DNA from 2 places in the Priestia megaterium genome. Region 1 is predicted to be linked to the other one. Evidence: a T-box and tRNA genes for the amino acid it is inferred to sense, from the RefSeq annotation. Region 1 holds a T-box; the other holds one or more tRNA genes.
What was found. A T-box is a leader RNA that pairs with one kind of tRNA and senses whether it is charged. The one in region 1 lies ahead of trpS (tryptophan--tRNA ligase), so its partner is inferred to be a tRNA-Trp.
Positions count from the first base shown of each region.

Region 2: it encodes a tRNA-Trp, which carries the amino acid that the T-box ahead of trpS (tryptophan--tRNA ligase) is inferred to sense. The anticodon was not compared.

Region 1 covers NZ_CP023317.1:675,469-684,139, reverse strand. The annotation lists gene CEQ83_RS03590 (ABC transporter ATP-binding protein) at 1-695, opposite strand, end outside; gene CEQ83_RS03585 (ABC transporter ATP-binding protein) at 697-1,767, opposite strand; gene CEQ83_RS03580 (ABC transporter permease) at 1,782-2,708, opposite strand; gene CEQ83_RS03575 (ABC transporter permease) at 2,711-3,646, opposite strand; gene CEQ83_RS03570 (peptide ABC transporter substrate-binding protein) at 3,744-5,390, opposite strand; T-box leader at 6,057-6,261, shown strand; gene trpS (tryptophan--tRNA ligase) at 6,338-7,327, shown strand; gene CEQ83_RS03560 (YjbA family protein) at 7,357-8,106, opposite strand; gene CEQ83_RS03555 (hypothetical protein) at 8,135-8,293, opposite strand; gene opp4C (oligopeptide ABC transporter permease) at 8,406-8,671, opposite strand, start outside.
Region 2 covers NZ_CP023317.1:2,170,237-2,178,907, reverse strand. The annotation lists gene CEQ83_RS10950 (spore germination protein) at 1-305, shown strand, start outside; gene CEQ83_RS10945 (Ger(x)C family spore germination protein) at 295-1,518, shown strand; gene CEQ83_RS10940 (GerAB/ArcD/ProY family transporter) at 1,539-2,639, shown strand; gene CEQ83_RS10935 (Na+/H+ antiporter NhaC family protein) at 2,837-4,237, opposite strand; tRNA gene CEQ83_RS10930 (tRNA-Gly) at 4,453-4,524, opposite strand; tRNA gene CEQ83_RS10925 (tRNA-Leu) at 4,545-4,626, opposite strand; tRNA gene CEQ83_RS10920 (tRNA-Trp) at 4,653-4,726, opposite strand; gene CEQ83_RS10915 (phospholipase D-like domain-containing protein) at 4,966-6,360, opposite strand; gene CEQ83_RS10910 (hypothetical protein) at 6,728-6,997, opposite strand; gene CEQ83_RS10905 (hypothetical protein) at 7,294-7,479, shown strand; gene CEQ83_RS10900 (GerAB/ArcD/ProY family transporter) at 7,502-8,623, shown strand.

The sequences.
Region 1 (8,671 bases):
AGCTCTACAATCTTACCTCTGTACATAACGCCGATGCGGTCACTAATGTATTTTACCATTGACAAATCATGGGCGATAAATAAATAGGTTAGTCCACGTTCACGCTGTAACTTCTTCATTAAGTTAACAACTTGAGCTTGTATAGATACATCCAAAGCTGAGATTGGTTCATCTGCGATGATAAAATCAGGTTCTACTGCCAGTGCTCTTGCGATACCGATACGCTGACGCTGGCCGCCACTAAACTCATGTGGATAGCGATTTGCATGTTCTTTGTTGAGCCCCACTGTTTCAAGAAGCTCGTGAACCTTTGCCATACGCTCTTTTCTCGTCTTAGCTAAACCGTGGATGTCAATGCCTTCTGCTATGATATCTGCTACGGTCATACGAGGGTTAAGTGACGCATATGGATCTTGGAAAATCATTTGCATTTTACGATTGAATTTTTTAAGCTCCGAGCGAGATTTGCGACCATGTACATTTTCGCCATTAAATAGCACCTCACCGCTAGTAGCGTCATATAAACGAATAATCGTTCTGCCTGTCGTTGACTTTCCGCAACCAGATTCACCTACAAGACCTAACGTCTCTCCGCGGAAGATGTCAAACGTCAGACCATCAACCGCTTTAATTGTTCCTTTACTTGTGAAAAAATGTTGCTTTAAGCCTTTAATCTCTAATAATTTATCTGTCATGTTATTCACCATCCTTCGCTACGAGTACAGGTGTACTGTATACATTATCAACTTTACGCATGCGGCGCTGAACTGAAGCAGGCGGCTCTACTTTTGGTGCATCCGGATGTAAGAGCCATGTTTTTGCATAGTGCGTATCCGATATTTTGAACATTGGAGGTTCTTGCTCAAAATCAATTTTCATTGCGTACGGATTTCGCGCTGCAAATGCATCTCCCTTTGGAGGATTCGTTAAATCTGGCGGCGTTCCAGGAATAGCAGCCAGCTCTTCTTCCGCCTCGTTATCTAAGCTTGGCATAGAAGCTAGGAGTCCCCACGTATACGGATGTTTTGGGTCGTAAAACACTTCATCCACTGTGCCCGTTTCAACAATTTGACCAGCGTACATAACGGCTACTCGATCTGCTACATTTGCTACTACACCAAGATCATGGGTGATAAAGATAATAGATGTATCCGTTTTTTTCTGAATGTCTTTCATCAACTCTAAAATTTGAGCTTGAATTGTTACATCAAGCGCCGTTGTTGGTTCATCAGCAATCAGTAATTTCGGATTAGAAGCAAGAGCCATCGCAATGACAACACGCTGTCTCATCCCTCCGCTGAATTCATGCGGATATTGATTCACACGCTGTTCTGGAAAAGGAATGCCTACAAGCGTTAATAACTCGACTGCACGTTTTTTCGCTTCCGCTTTAGATACTTTGGAATGCTTGATTACGACTTCACCAATTTGAGCTCCAACTTTCATTGTTGGATTTAAAGAAGTCATCGGATCTTGGAAAATCATACCGATATCCTTACCGCGAATAGCTTCCATTTCTTTATCCGTTTTCTTTGCTAAATCAATGCCGTCAAACAGCATTTCACCGCTTTTAATTCGGCCAGGAGGCATCGGGATAAGGCGCATGATTGTTTGTGAAGTTACACTTTTACCAGATCCTGACTCACCAACAATTGCTAGCGTTTCACCTTTATTTAAGTGGAAGTTAACGCCGCGAACAGCTTGAACTTCTCCGCCATATGTTTTAAATGATACAGCTAAATTTTTTACTTCTAATAAACGTGACATATGAGTTCACTTCCTTACTTACGTAGTTTTGGATCTAACGCATCTCGTAATCCATCACCAATTACGTTGAACGCTAAGATTGTTAAACAGATAAACAAACCTGGGAAAAATAAGCGCCAAGGATAGTATTCCAAAGCAGGTAAGCCTTCTGAAGCCATTGTTCCCCAGCTTGCAAGCGGTGCCGGAACGCCTAGTCCCAAGTAGCTTAAAAATGCTTCTGTAAAGATTGCTGAAGGAATCGTTAGTGTCATTGTTACTAAAATTGGACCTGTTGCATTCGGAATAAGATGTTTAAATAAAATACGCTTTGTTGTTGCTCCTAATGTTTGTGAAGCCATTACGTACTCTTGGTTTTTCAACTGCAATACTTGTCCACGTACAATACGGGCCATGTTAATCCAGCCGGTAATGGTCATCGCCAAGATCATCGTGCCTAACCCTTGGCCAAGCATAACCATTAAAATAATAACCAGTAAAAGGTAAGGAACACCATATAAGATATCCGCAACACGCATCATTGTTTCATCCGTACGGCCGCCGCGGTATCCAGAGATGCTTCCCCAAACTACGCCGATGAATAAATCAATTAAAGCTGCTGCTAACCCGATAAATAATGAAATACGAGCGCCTTCCCACGTACGAGCAAACACATCGCGCCCTAATTCATCTGTGCCGAACCAGTGCTCAGAAGATGGTGCCTGATTGGCATTCAATAAATCATTGGTTGCATAATCGTATTTCACCATCAATGGACCAAATATCGCCATAAAAACAAGGAGAACCATTAGTACTACACCAAACATAGCAAGCTTATTTTTGCGAAAACGAATAAAAACATCTTGCCAGAACGAAAGACTCGGTTTTTCAATCTTTTCTGCTTGAGCATGGTCAATCCCTGCTGTTTCAAACATTTCTTTAGGAATTTTCGGAAGTTGCTGCATAGTTACTCTCCTTTCTTAGCACCTGTAAGTTTAATTCGAGGATCAATAAAGCCGTATGCAATATCTACAAGCAGGATACATACAAGTAGTAAAATACTGTAGAACACCGTTACGCCCATAATCGTTGTATAATCTCGGTTTGAGATACTGAGTACAAAGTGTGAACCTAATCCAGGGATACCAAATATTTTTTCAATAACAAAGCTACCCGTTAAAATCCCTGCTACTAAAGGTCCCATATAGGATACGACTGGAAGCATCGCATTTCGCATGGCGTGCTTAACTGTAATAACGCCTCTGCTTAAACCTTTTGCTTTCGCTGTACGAATATAATCATTGCTTAATACTTCAAGCATACTCGACCGAGTTAATCGTGCGATAAACGCCATAGGGGTTGAAGCAAGCGCGAGAGCTGGTAACACCGTGTGTGCCCAAGATTCCCAGCGTGCAACCGGAAAAATTTGTAGTTTCATAGCCAGAACGTATTGTAATACCGCTGCCATGATAAAACTTGGAACTGAGATTCCTAGAACTGCAATAACCATCGCCGTGTAATCTTGCCATTTATTATGTTTTAAAGCAGCAATAACACCTAGTACTACGCCAATAGCAATTGCTATTAAAATAGCTTCCATCCCTAGCATGAATGAAACAGGGAATCCGCCGTTAATCAAATCATTTACCGTTTGGCCTTTATATTTGAAAGATGGACCAAAATCCCACTTTAAAATTGATGTTAAGTAATCAAAGTACTGATGGTACCAAGGCTGATCTAAACCGTAATACTGATTTAGATTTTTTTGAATTTCAGGGGGAAGCTGCTTTTCTGATGTGAATGGACCTCCTGGAACAGCACGCATTAAGAAAAAGGTCGCTGTTACGATCAGCCATAATGATAGAAACATATAAATAAGTCGTTTTCCTATATATTTGAACACCCTGACACACCTCCATATTTTTACAAAATTCGCGCACAAGAAAGAAAAGTATATGGAGCACCAGGCCCCATATACCCTTTGTCATAATTGATGTTACTTACTCAAAATGAGCCCACTTAATCTGAATGTCTCCAAGACCAGACATCACAACATCTTTCAGCTGCTTGTCTTGTACCCAAGCATTTGTGTAGAAGTAGATTGGTGCCACTGGCATTTCATCCATGAAGATACCTTCTGCTTTTTTCAACATTGCCTGACGTTTTTTAGGATCTGTTTCTTTTTGAGAGTCAATTAATAACTTTTTATATTCTGGATTTTCCCAGTTTGTATCATTATTTCCGCCTTTTTTGTCACGGAATAACTCTAGGAAGTTGATTGGATCGTTAAAGTCTCCTAACCAGCCCATACGCCCAACTTGATAATCTCCTTGGTGTAACTTTTCAATGTAAACAGCCCACTCAGAGTTGTCTAACTGTACTTTAATACCAAGGTTTTTCTTCCACATATCTTGAACAGCTTGTGCAATTTTTGCATGTTTTTCATCCGTGTTGTATGACACCTTAATTGCTGGTAGTTCTGAAGCATCTTTAAGGCCCATTTCTTTCAAGCCTTTTTCTAAATATTCTTTTGCTTTTTTCACATCATTGTCTTTGAAGTAGCCTTTTTTGTTATCTTCAAACATTGTTGGTGGTACAGCCGCCATCGCTGGAACTGAACCGTCTTTTGTAATTTGTTCTGTAATACCTTTACGATCAATTGCATAAGCTAATGCTTTACGAATGTTCACATTGTCTAAAGGTTTTTGTTCTGTATTAAACTTGTACCAGTAAGTACCTGCAATCTCTTGAATGTTTAATGAACCGTCTTTCTTTAATTCAGGAAGTGCATCAGCTGGTAATTGACCGGTAGGCATACCCGCCCAGTCTAATTCACCGTTTTTGAACATTGAAAGTTCAGTGTTGTTATCATTGATCATGTACATTTCAACTTTTTTAAGTTTTACAGCATCTTTATCCCAATAGTTTTCATTAGGAACTAACTCAATTTTGTCGTTATGTTTCCAAGTTTTAAGCTTGAAAGGACCGTTTGACGTATAGTTTTCGCCTGCATTTGTGTACCATTTTTCATTTGATTCAGCAATTTTCGTATTCACTGGGAAGTACGTATAGAAAGCTGTTAATTCTAAGAAATATGGCGTTGGGTTTTCTAATGTTACCTCAAGCGTTTTATCATCTGTTGCTTTAACGGCAACATCATCTAATGAACCTTTTCCTTCATTAGCAGCCTGTGCATTTTTAACATAGTATAATTGATATGCATATTGAGATTCGTTTTTAGGATCTAACGCCCATTTCCATGCATATTCGAAATCTTTTGCTGTTACAGGGTCACCATTTGACCATTTTGCATCGTCGCGAATCGTAAACGTATATTTAGTTTGATCATCGCTGACCTTTACATCTTTCGCCATGGCATTTTCAGGTTTTCCATCTTTACCAATACGAGTTAAACCTTCAAATGTTTGTAATAATACGTTTGATGACGTTGAATCATTAGCTAAGCCTGGGTTCAGTGAGAAAGGCTCAGTTTTAATGTTTACGCGAAGCTCTTGCTCTTTTTTCTTGTCGCCGCCATCACTGCTAGCATTTTCACTGCCACCAGATTCTTTGTTAAATCCACATGCAGCTAAAAACAAGCTCATTACAAGCAGCAAACTGAAAAGAATTGACAACCTTTTCTTCATTGCGTGTTACCCCCTATTAAATTTTGTTTGTGTGGCAACCATATTTTTTTGATATGCACTAATTTCTTAATCCTCTTTCAATACAAAATAATCAGTTATTTTTTCACGTAGTAGAGTGCTAAAGACCTCACTGCAAAATTATTCTTCTACCCTATGAAACTGTCATCAATTGTTTACATGCTGTAAATCCAATGTATGCGCTTAATATGTAGAAGACTCATTCATTACAAAATTCGCTAATTGAAACAAAACATTGGCTATTTTGTTTTTTCTGAAAAATTAAGAAATTGTAATACCTTTGTAAAAAATATGTTTGTTACGCCTATTATAAATATTTTAAAAATTTATTGCAATACTATTATTTAATGGTATTTTTTTGTCATGAGGGAAAAAACCTTATCTTATAAGGATTGTGCCTACTTGTCAGACGTCTAAAATCTTTTTTGTAGTATAGGTATTACAATAGTATTACAAAGGCATTAGAAATACTAAATAAAAGATTTTTACCAAATCCTCCACCAAATTTTCATTAAGAAATGCTTTAATTAAAAGGTTCTTGTCTTTTTTTGCCGAAGAAAAATTCCAGTAAATTGTCTTATAAACCTTTTTAGCGATAAGATGTTTAAATTCCTGCTTTTTCGCGTTATAATAATGAATAACTATATAATTAAAGCTGTGAAAAAGAGTAGTATGCAGAATTTTCATTTTTAGAGAGTTTGTGGCTGGTGAGAACAAACATTGAAACCTGCAGAATGGACTTTGGAGCTTTCAAGTGCAAAGCTTGAACGTTGATCTCAACGTTACATGAATAAAGATAGTTCACAATAATGTGTGCTAATTAGGGTGGCAACGCGGTCCATTCGCCCCTAGCTTATGCTAGGAGCGGATGGGCCTTTTTATGTTGTATACGTAAACTAGCATCATATATGTGCAGATGAAAGGAAGATTTGATGAAAACAATTTTTTCAGGTATTCAACCAAGCGGTACAATCACTTTAGGCAACTACATTGGAGCGATGAAGCAATTTGTTGAACTTCAACATGACTATAACTGTCATTTTTGTATTGTAGATCAGCATGCAATTACAGCGCCTCAAGACCGTTTAGCACTTCGTAAAAACATTCGCAGCCTTGCTGCTCTGTATGTAGCAGTAGGAATTGATCCAGCAAAATCAACTTTATTTATTCAATCAGAAGTGCCCGCCCACACGGAAGCAGGATGGATGTTACAGTGCGTAGCGTATATCGGTGAACTTGAGCGTATGACTCAGTTTAAAGATAAGTCCGCTGGAAAAGAAGCAGTATCAGCAGGATTATTAACTTATCCTCCACTAATGGCAGCTGATATTCTTTTATACAACACCGATTTGGTGCCAGTTGGTGAAGATCAAAAGCAGCATTTAGAATTAACGCGTGACTTAGCTGAGCGCTTTAACAAAAAATACAATGATATCTTCACTATTCCTGAAGTACGTATTCCAAAAGTGGGCGCACGCGTCATGTCTCTTCAAGATCCTACGAAAAAAATGAGCAAGTCCGATCCAAACCAAAAAGCTTTTATTACGCTCTTGGATGACGCTAAAACGATTGAAAAGAAAATCAAAAGTGCCGTAACGGATTCAGAAGGTATTGTTCGCTACGATAAAGAAAATAAGCCAGGTATTTCAAACTTATTAAGCATTTATTCAATCCTAGCAAATAAATCAATCGAAGACATTGAAGCAATGTACGAAGGCAAAGGTTATGGTGACTTTAAAGCTGACACAGCTAAAGTAGTAGCTGAAGCACTTGCTCCAATTCAAGAAAGATATTATGAATTAGTTGATTCTAGCGAGTTAGATGATATTTTAGATCAAGGTGCCGATAAAGCAAATGCAACGGCTAATAAAATGCTTCGCAAAATGCGAAACGCAATGGGAATTGGCCGTAAACGTTAAAAAAAAACGACTGCTATGCAGTCGTTTTTTTAATTCACTTTTGGCTCTTGTTCAATTTCCCAAAGTTTTTCAAAGAAAGGTTGTCCTTTTACTAAGCGCTCGCATAATAATTTATGTTTCGGTGACCACCCTGACTTCGTTTCATCGTATAGCTGATTCCATACGTCTTGAAACGGCATCTCTTGAATGTCTTCGTATTTCGTTGGATTCCACTCTGTGTACCAGTAGCGGATTTGAGCTGTATTTTTTGTTGTATGTAGCTGATCAAGTGCCATAAATAACAGCTGTTTTAGCTGACGTTCTTTACGTGTTAGCCCTCTCATCGTTTCAGGAGACGGCGAAAGAATATGATGCTCTTTTTTAGTTAGCTCGTCTTCACTGAACTTATATTCTAGCTCTTCTTGATCCGCAATCATCTCATAAACTAACTGTTCTTGTCTTGGAATTAAGCGGCTTTTTCGAATTGGGATATGATAGCCCATCGTATCAATTGCTAAAATATTCGTTCCATCTGTAACAATAAAACAATATTCAACCTGCGTGCGCTCATGATTTTTCCGAATGTATGCTTTCTGATAGACATCTTGTAGTAGTTGTTGAGGTAGCTCGGAAAGATCATTTTCAATGTAATGAAATAAAAGCGGATTTACTTTTAATAACGGTGCTTGATCGAGCAGTTCTACACAATCGTCTTTTCTCCACTCATGGAAATGACACACATTATAACCGTTTTCTTCGCCTTCAAACCAATTAACCCATACATCATGAAGATATAGCATAATTTACCCCTCACTTACTATCTGTTTGTTATCCATCAGTATAGGCAGAGAAAGGAATTTTTATTCCAAATGATGTTATTTTTCTAAAAATTAATTGTAAAATACCTTCGTTTTTGGTTATTATGCAAATGCACTTATTTCGAAGCTCAGACATAACGCCAGTGCTAATGATTGCTACAGGCTTCATGAACTATATCCACCCCTATAAGCAGAAAAAATCCGAGTTTCTTCTATAGTAATAGGTTTGTCAGGAGGTCTGACAAACCTAAAAAAATCTATCACACTTTTGTGATAGATTTTTAACGAAGAGATTTTGGATTTAAAGCATCTTTTAATCCTTCACCAATGAAGTTGATAGCCAGGATCGTAAATGTAATAGCTAAACCTGGCGGAACCCACATCCAAGGCTTATTCTGCAGCACATCTGATTCCCTTGCTTCTGTCAGCATATTCCCCCAGCTCGGCGTATCAGCCGGCACGCCAAAACCGATAAAGCTAATCGCTGACTCAAACACGATAAGGATGGCCATCTGCAAACTGGCTTGAACCACAATCGTTGAAAACA
Region 2 (8,671 bases), 1.5 Mb from region 1:
TTTTATTTATACTAGGAGCGGCTACATTCGGTTTCTATGGCATTATCCTTATTCTTTTAATGGGGGTTGGACACCTATGCAGCTTACGTTCATTTGGTGTTCCTTACATGACCCCATTAGCACCCTTTATTCCTGCAAGCAATGAAGATACATTGCTGCGGTTACCTTGGTGGACGATGAGAAGAAGACCTAAATTAATTAGTGATAACAAAGTTCGTCAAAGCAAACATCAAAAGCCTGAGCCTCCTTCTTCAAGAGGTATGATTAACCAGGAACTTGAAAAAGGTGATCAAAATGAAACGTAAAAGTTTATTTTTACTGGTAATGACCATAATGATGGTATTGCTTACGAGCTGCTGGAGTAAAAAAGAATTAACAGACCTTGCATTTGTATCGGCAATGGGCATTGATAAAACGAAAAACGGACGGTATGAGCTTACCTTTCAAATTATTAACCCGGGAAACGTAGCTGGCTTACAAGGGGGCGGCGGTACCCAAAGTCCGCCTGTTACGATCTATTCTGCTTCTGGCGATAATTTAGTTGAAGCAAGCAGACGCGCTTCAGCTAGAATTTCCCGAAGACTTTATTATGCCCATACCAACTTAGTCGTGATCGGAGAAAAACTAGCGCGTGAAGAAGGAATTAACATTCTTATTGATTCTATTGATCGCGATCCTGAATTTCGAATTACGACTTCCCTAGTCATCGCAAACCAGTCAAGTGCTGCTGATTTGGTAAAAGCACTAACGCCTGTCGATAAAATTCCAGCAAACAAAATTATGAAAACGCTGGAGTTCACTCAAAGAAAATGGGGAGAAAATCTAAAGGTTTCCTTTCAAGAAGTGATGAGGTCTCTCGAATCTCCCGGAGGAGAAGCACTAGTCTCGGGTTTTCGTTTAGTTGGAAATCCTCAACAAGCAGAAAAATTAGATAACCTCCAGCAAAGCGCACCAGAAGCTACCCTTCGTGCTTCTGGCATTGCTGTTTTTAAAAATGGAAAGTTAATCGACTGGTTGTACAATAGTCCAGCCAGAGGCAGCGTTTGGATTCTTGATAAAATACAAGGAACGGATATTAATATAGATTGGAAAGGAAAAAAAGAAGCGCTTGCCTATCAAACAGTTCGTCAAAAAACGGATGTATCTGTAAAAATGAAAAAAGGAAAACCTTACGTGTCCGTTCACACTCGCGTAGAAGGCGATCTTGGAGAAGTGGAGGTCCCTGTTGATACACGTCAACCTGCCGTAATCAAAAAAATGGAAAAAGCTGCAGGTAAAGAAATAAAAAAAGAATTACAAACAGCTATTAAACAAGCTCAGACAGACAAAGTTGACATCTTTGGGTTTGGAGAAGCACTGGAACGCACGCGCCCCAATCAGTGGGAAAAATTCAAATCAGAATGGGATGACGTTTATTTTCCAAAATTAGATGTAGACGTTACAGTAGAAGCTTACATTCGCCGAACGGGTCTGCGCAATAAATCGTTTCTCTCTAGCGTAAAAGAAAAACAACAATGAGGTAAGGAGGTTCTGGCTATATGGAAAAAGCAAAAATCAGCGCCACTCAATTATTCATTCTCATGGTATTATTCGAACTGGGGAGCGCTTTATTAGTTCCTCTTGCAATGAGAGCGAAGCAAGATGCATGGCTAGCTATTTTAATTGGAATGCTGTTCAGCTTTTTTTTCTTCTTAGTCTATCATAAGCTCTATTCCTACTATCCGGACCTCCTGCCTACAGAGTATATGCAGAAAATTTTAGGTAAGGTACTGGGAACGCTTCTTGCATTCGTATATATTGTTTATTTTTTATACGATGCATCACGAGTTCTAAGAGATTTCGGAGAAATGCTTCTTACCTTTGCTTATCCCGATACGCCTTTATTTATTGCTAATGCTTTATTAATGCTGGTCATTATCTATATAACACGAAAAGGAATTGAAGCGATAGCGAGGTCAGGAGAGCTTCTGTTTATTTTTATGTATTTTCTGGCTGTTGCAGGCTTCATTTTAATTATTAGCTCAGGATTAATTGATTTTAAGAACTTACAGCCGGTATTAAAAGAAGGAGTGCTCCCTGTTGCAAAAATTGCTTTAACCGAAACGCTGTATTTTCCTTTCACAGAGGCTATTGTATTTACCATGCTTCTTCCTTATTTGAGCAATCCCAAAAAAGCAAGTGTCACCATGCTATGCGCAACGGGATTAAGCGGAATTAATCTAATTATTACGATGATCATTAACATTAGCGTGCTTGGAGTTGATCTGACGACAAGATCACAGTTCCCTCTTCTTAGTACTGTCCAAACGATCCAAGTAGCTGATTTTTTAGAGCGTCTAGATGTATTTTTTATGTTCGCTATGGTGATTGGGATTTATTTCAAAGTTAGCATCTTGTTTTATGCTTCTATAATAGGTACAGCTACTTTATTTAAAATTAAATCTCCTTCACGTCTAGCGTATCCTTTAGGCATCATTGTGTTATTTTTGTCGATTACAATCGCTAGTAATTTTCAAGAACACCTTTATGAAGGACTACACGTAGCGAGATTTCTTTTGCATATGCCGCTATTTTCTATCGTACCCCTACTGCTTCTGATTATCGCCTTTTTGAAGAATAGGAAGAAGCAGCACAGATAGTGTATCTCTACTAAATAAAAAAATGGCGTTAAAATTATTGAGGTGATGTGCGTGTATATATGGTTTTATGATCATTTTGTTAATACCATCTTATTTCCGCTTACTTGTATCATCCTAGTGTGCCTGTCATTAGGACTGTATGCATACTTTAAATTAAAAAAAATGAAAAATTGATACTAGACGGCTATTTTTCTCATTCAAAATAAGAAAGATACAACAAGATAGAAAGCAACTGTTATTCCCGCTGCAATTAAAGCTGGCTTTAATTTATATTTGGCATATTCAATAACAGATAAATCTAATATTTTGGCGATGGTATTCGTATCATCGCTTAAAGGTGAAGAAAACGCTCCAAAGGAACCGCTCGCAAACACCGCACCGATAATTAACGGCAAAGAAAGATCTGCAGAACTTGCAAGCGATACGCCAAGCGGCATTAAAATCCCCCACGTTCCCCAAGCAGATCCGATAAAGTAAGAAATAGCGGCTCCAAAGATAAACATGAACGGAGTGACAAACATTTGAGGAATCCACTTAGAATGTGCCGTCACGAAATTTGAAAAACCTAAGTCTTCTGTCACAGCGGATAATCCCCATACTACCGATAACAACAAAATAACGGACATCAAGTCATTGCCTCCTGTGATAAAACCATTAAGCAAATTCTGTAATGTAAAGCGCTGAAACAAGAAAAAAATGAGGGTAATTAACGTAGTCATAATTAAAGCTACTACCATCGCTTCTAACACGTCTGCTTTAATAAATGCTTCAAAAAAGGTGTGACTCTTACGATGTCCACTCCACCATGTTAAAAGTAAGGTAAGTGAAATCACAACAAGTAAAGGTACTAACAAATTCCAAGGCTTAGAAGGCAAATCCTTCGATACGCAAGGATGACAATCATGCCAATCTTTTTCGTCTTCTTCCTCGAGCTTCATAGGAGCCGTAGACGTTGAATGATGAAAAAAGCTGAAATAAATCCCTACTAAAATAATCACAATCGAAAAGAAATTATAAGGAATGCTTTGAATAAACAAAGAATAAGCGTCTTGTTTTATGCCTTGATGATCAATTGCCATTTGAATGATTGAGACCATATATCCCACAAATGCCGTTGCCACGGGAATTAAGACGATAACAGGAGTAGCAGTTGTTTCAATAACAAACCCTAGCTCTGCTGTCGTCATTTTCACTTTTTTCAGCAGCGCTCTCATAATGGGCGCGATCGTCACAAAACGAAAGGTGGGAGCACTGAATGTTCCAATGGTTGAAACATAGGTTAAAATAAGAGCTTTTTTTCTTGTATCAATTCTTTCTGCAGCTGTTTCCACAAAACCTTTAACTCCTCCAGCCATCTTAATCATTCCGATAAGCCCTGAAAACGCGTATAAAAAGACAACGATTTCTATATTACTTTTATTTCTAAGAGCTTGTACAACGTAGTGAAGTAACTTTTCAACACCTCCGACAATCGAATGATCAATCAAATAAGCGCCTACTAATAAGCCTAAAAACAACCCTGGCAGCACTTGTTTGGTGAAAATAGCTATTGGAATAACAATTAAAAACGGTATAATTGAAAACCAACTAGATTCCATAGGACTCTCCCCTATCTTAAAAACCATATTAGACGTCTTCACGTATCGTTCATTAGCTTTTAATGTAACCCCAATAATATGTGTATATTCATGAAAGCAATACGTATAAGCAGCACTGATTGAATAAACTATTTCTAATTAAAAACAGCATAGTAAAAATCTTTATTTCTACAACAAAAAAAGCAGTTTGCACATGCAAACTGCTTTTGAAAAGAAGCGGAAGACGAGGTTCGAACTCGCGACCCCCACCTTGGCAAGGTGGTGTTCTACCACTGAACTACTTCCGCGCAATATATAAAAGTAAAGATGCGGGTGAAGGGACTTGAACCCCCACGTCATAAGACACTAGATCCTAAGTCTAGCGCGTCTGCCAATTCCGCCACACCCGCGTGTGAATTGAAAAATAACTCCAAAATGGCAGGGGCAGTAGGAATCGAACCCACACTGACGGTTTTGGAGACCGTAGTTCTACCTTTAAACTATGCCCCTAGAAATGATTTCTTCAAAAGAACCTCGTTTATTGACGACGCTATATTATAATAAAACATATATGGAATTTCGTCAATAGGTCTTTTTATGAATCATGACTAGTACTGGCGACTTCAAAAAAACTGTGAGGCATATCACAGCTTTTCACACTTCCCACCACCAGTTGCAGCACCTTTTATCCTCTACCATTTATTTTTATAAGCTTTCTGCAAAAGCACTTTTTCAGGAAAAGTGCAGAACTATACAAAATGTCTCCAAAATCGCGTGAAGACTGAAAGAATATGGAGGAGTGCAGATTTTACAGGAGGCACGTTTTTTTGAGAATCCGTATTAAAACCCACAGGTTCCCCCTCATTTCCCACAAGCGTACTGTGAGAAATTTTAGTTTCAATAGCCCCTGTTAGCTCGGCTGCAAATTCTTCACTATCTATCATAACCATAGATTCAGTATTTAAAAATACAGAACGTGAATCTAAGTTAAAAGAACCAACTGCGCTCAAACGCTGGTCGTAAACAACGGATTTCCCGTGAATGGAATAAGGCTGTTGATATTCATAAAGCTTTGAAGCCGCTTTTATGACGCGGTTTTTCACTCCTAAGTATGCAGAAAAAGCCATAGCATTCGGAGTGGACGTAATAGAATTCGTTAAAATAATTCTTTGCACTTTAGATTTTACTGACTTATCTATATACTGTTCCATCTCTTTTGTTGGTACAATATAAGGACTTTGAACGACAATGGATTTTTCAGCTTGCTCAGAAAGCTTAATAAACGTTTTCCATATAAAAGGGCTTTTATTCATTCTTTGAATAGGATTTGCAATAAAAGAAACCTTTCTTGTAGGCATCGTTGATTCTCTCCATACAATATAAGGATGGACAAAGGGTTCGTTTGCTTTTTTGGCCTCTTCGTATTGATCTATTAACAATTTCTTTCCTGAAAGGCCACGAAATTGTTTAGTTTTCTTAAGCTTTGGAAAAGCTTTGCGCGTATACGGGTGGTTCCATAATTTCTCTACATACTTCTCCATTGAGAGAATGACACTATTACTTTCTTGCTTTGTATTATAAATCAGCACATCACGGTCATAGACAAAATTTTTATCCGGTTGACTGGCCAAGTATTTATCTCCGATATTTCGTCCTCCACTAATACCTAATTGGCCATCGACTACTATTATTTTATCGTGAAGACGGTTATGCCATGTCCAAGGTTTAAGAATAGTAAAGGGCTCATAGTACTTTAATTCAATATTATTGTGGAAAGCTAGAGCATAAAGAACATTTTTTCTCTTGCCTTTTAGCCCATGAGAGATCCCGTCTAACAGCACTCGAATACGTATACCTCGGTCCGCAGCTTCGAATAAAGCACCCATAAGTAAATCCGACGAACGACCTTTGCCGATGGAAAAGTACGCAATATCGATTGTATGCCTCGCTTCTTGAATCATCTGCATCCGAACAAGCCCTGAAAAATAACCGTTTTCCAAAAGCATAACACGGTCTGTGGATTCTTTCTTTCCGTAAAAATTCTCAGTATTCATTACTTTTAAGTCTTTTCCCTTGTGCAAAGGGACATAAAACAGTACCACTGCAGTTACGAATACATATATGAAGTACAATACGACAATCATTATTAGTATATTTATTAGCATGTTTCCTGTCACAATCCCTTTCCATTCTTATCGTTCTGTTTTTATTAGGATTCTTACTTTTTTAACTTCTATACCTTTTAAAATAAGAATGGAACGATGGATTATTTGTTACACTACTGTTGATTTCCGTGCAAGCCTTCGCTTCCGCTCCTGCAGGGTCTCACCTATTCTGTTTTCCCTATAGGAGCCTTCGCCTTGCCCTCCAAACAACTGCTAAAAGCCATTATATACACGAAACCTACATTCACTCTGCCAATAAAAAAAAGCAGAAGTTCATTATCTTCTGCTTTTGCAATTTATACTCTATTGTGAACCTGCTGTAAGTCTAAGTAAAACAGCTACTCTTTTATTGATTAAGGTCGTTTTCCATATCTTTTATGTCTTGCTGAAACTCAGTTAAACGCTGACGCTGTGTTTCAGAAGCATTTTCAAGCGCATTTTCGATTTGCTGAGAGGCTTCGTTCACTTCACCTATCGCTTGCTTCGCTTCATGTCCATACGATGCATCATTTTTAGCTTCATTTGCCTGTTCATATGCATCTACTGCTTCTTTATGCCCCTGCTGTGCTGCTTGAAATGATTGTTGTTTATCTTTGTTATATGGGAATTTTTTCATCATAGTGCTCCTTTCCATTTGTTCACTCTATAGTGTGGCATTTTTCCACTTATTCATACGACGTTTCGATAGGTTGAAGCTGCGTAAATATTCCGCATAACAAATTCCTTTATTATTTAAGAGCGTCCAATGATATCTTTTATCCCTTGAAATACTTTCTATATTTTACATAAATGTATAATCACTTTCTTTAGCGGACATCATACGAATAGCCTATTTGAACGTCAAAATATATTGGGGTTGACTGCATGCACTTGTTTCTTTCCTTTTTGATCATTTGTGCAGGGATTATATGGATGGAAATAAAAAGATTACCTCAACACTCTCATAAAAAAGAACGGAAAATTTTTATTGTATTCATGACAATCAGTATCATGATCGCTCTTGCAAAAATCTTTCGGCTGCCTCTACCGAACCCTTCTGATTGGGTAGAAGCAATGTTTCAGCCTTTAAGTCACTTATTATTCCGTTGGATCACTTAATTCGTGTATATGGCAAAAGGATGTGCTCATTTTGCTTAATGAAATCAATATTTCGGCTGCGCAATTTCGCAAGCTAGTAACTTTATATAGCATCGGAAGCACAATTATTGTTGTGCCTGCTGCTATTACGGCTGATGCTCATCAAGACGCCTGGATTGCAGCACTTTTCGGTGTAGCATCAGGAATTGGCTTAGTTTTGCTTTTTACCTCACTAGGAAAAATGTTTCCAACGCTTACGCTGATGGAAATGAACGAAAAAATTTTAGGTAAACTGTTTGGAAAGATTGTTTCTGCTGTTTTTGTATTATCCAATTTGTTTATCAGCAGTCAAGTTCTTTACTATGTAGGGAATTTTCTCACTACACAAATTCTTCCCTACACGCCGCTTACAGCCATCCACATTGCGTTTATGAGTGTGGTTATCGTAGGAGTACGCCTAGGAATAGAAGTTATTGCACGAAGTGCCGAGATTTTATTCCCTTGGTTTGTCGGATTGTTCGGACTTCTGATTTTGTCTATGATTCCGCAAATTAAAATAGAGCATATTCAGCCTGTGTTCGAAATACATCCAAAAGCTTTTATTCGGGCTGTTTTAACGTTTTTAAGCATGAGTTCTTTGACTTATACGATTCTGCTTATGATTTTCCCTTCCCATACACCAGACACAAAAAAGTCCACTCAATCTTTTTATATAGGGAATATAGCCGGTGGACTAGTGATGGTTACGTTAATCTTACTCGGAATTTTAGTGCTTGGTCCTTATTACTCCCAAATCACCATGTTTCCAAGCTATGAATTAGGAAGAAGAATTGATGTAGGAAACTTTCTTCAAGGAATTGAAGTAGTCATTGCTATTTTGTGGTTTATTACTCTCTTTTTTAAGCTTTGCATTTACTTTTACGCTACTCTTTTGGGGTTTGCCAATGTATTTCATATAAAGGACTACAAGCTATTTTCTTTTCCAGTCGCACTCATCATGATTACACTTTCCCTTATTGTGTATCCAAGCGTTTCTTATCAAAAAGATTGGGATACAAAAACGTGGATTCCCTACAGCTTACTTGTAGGCATCTTATATCCGCTTTTCCTTTTAATTGCAGGATTTATTCAAAACAAAAAGCAGCATTCTTCTAACAGCGACTAAAAAATCAAAAACCTTTAATAGAGAATGCACCTTCAGTATAAGTAGTTA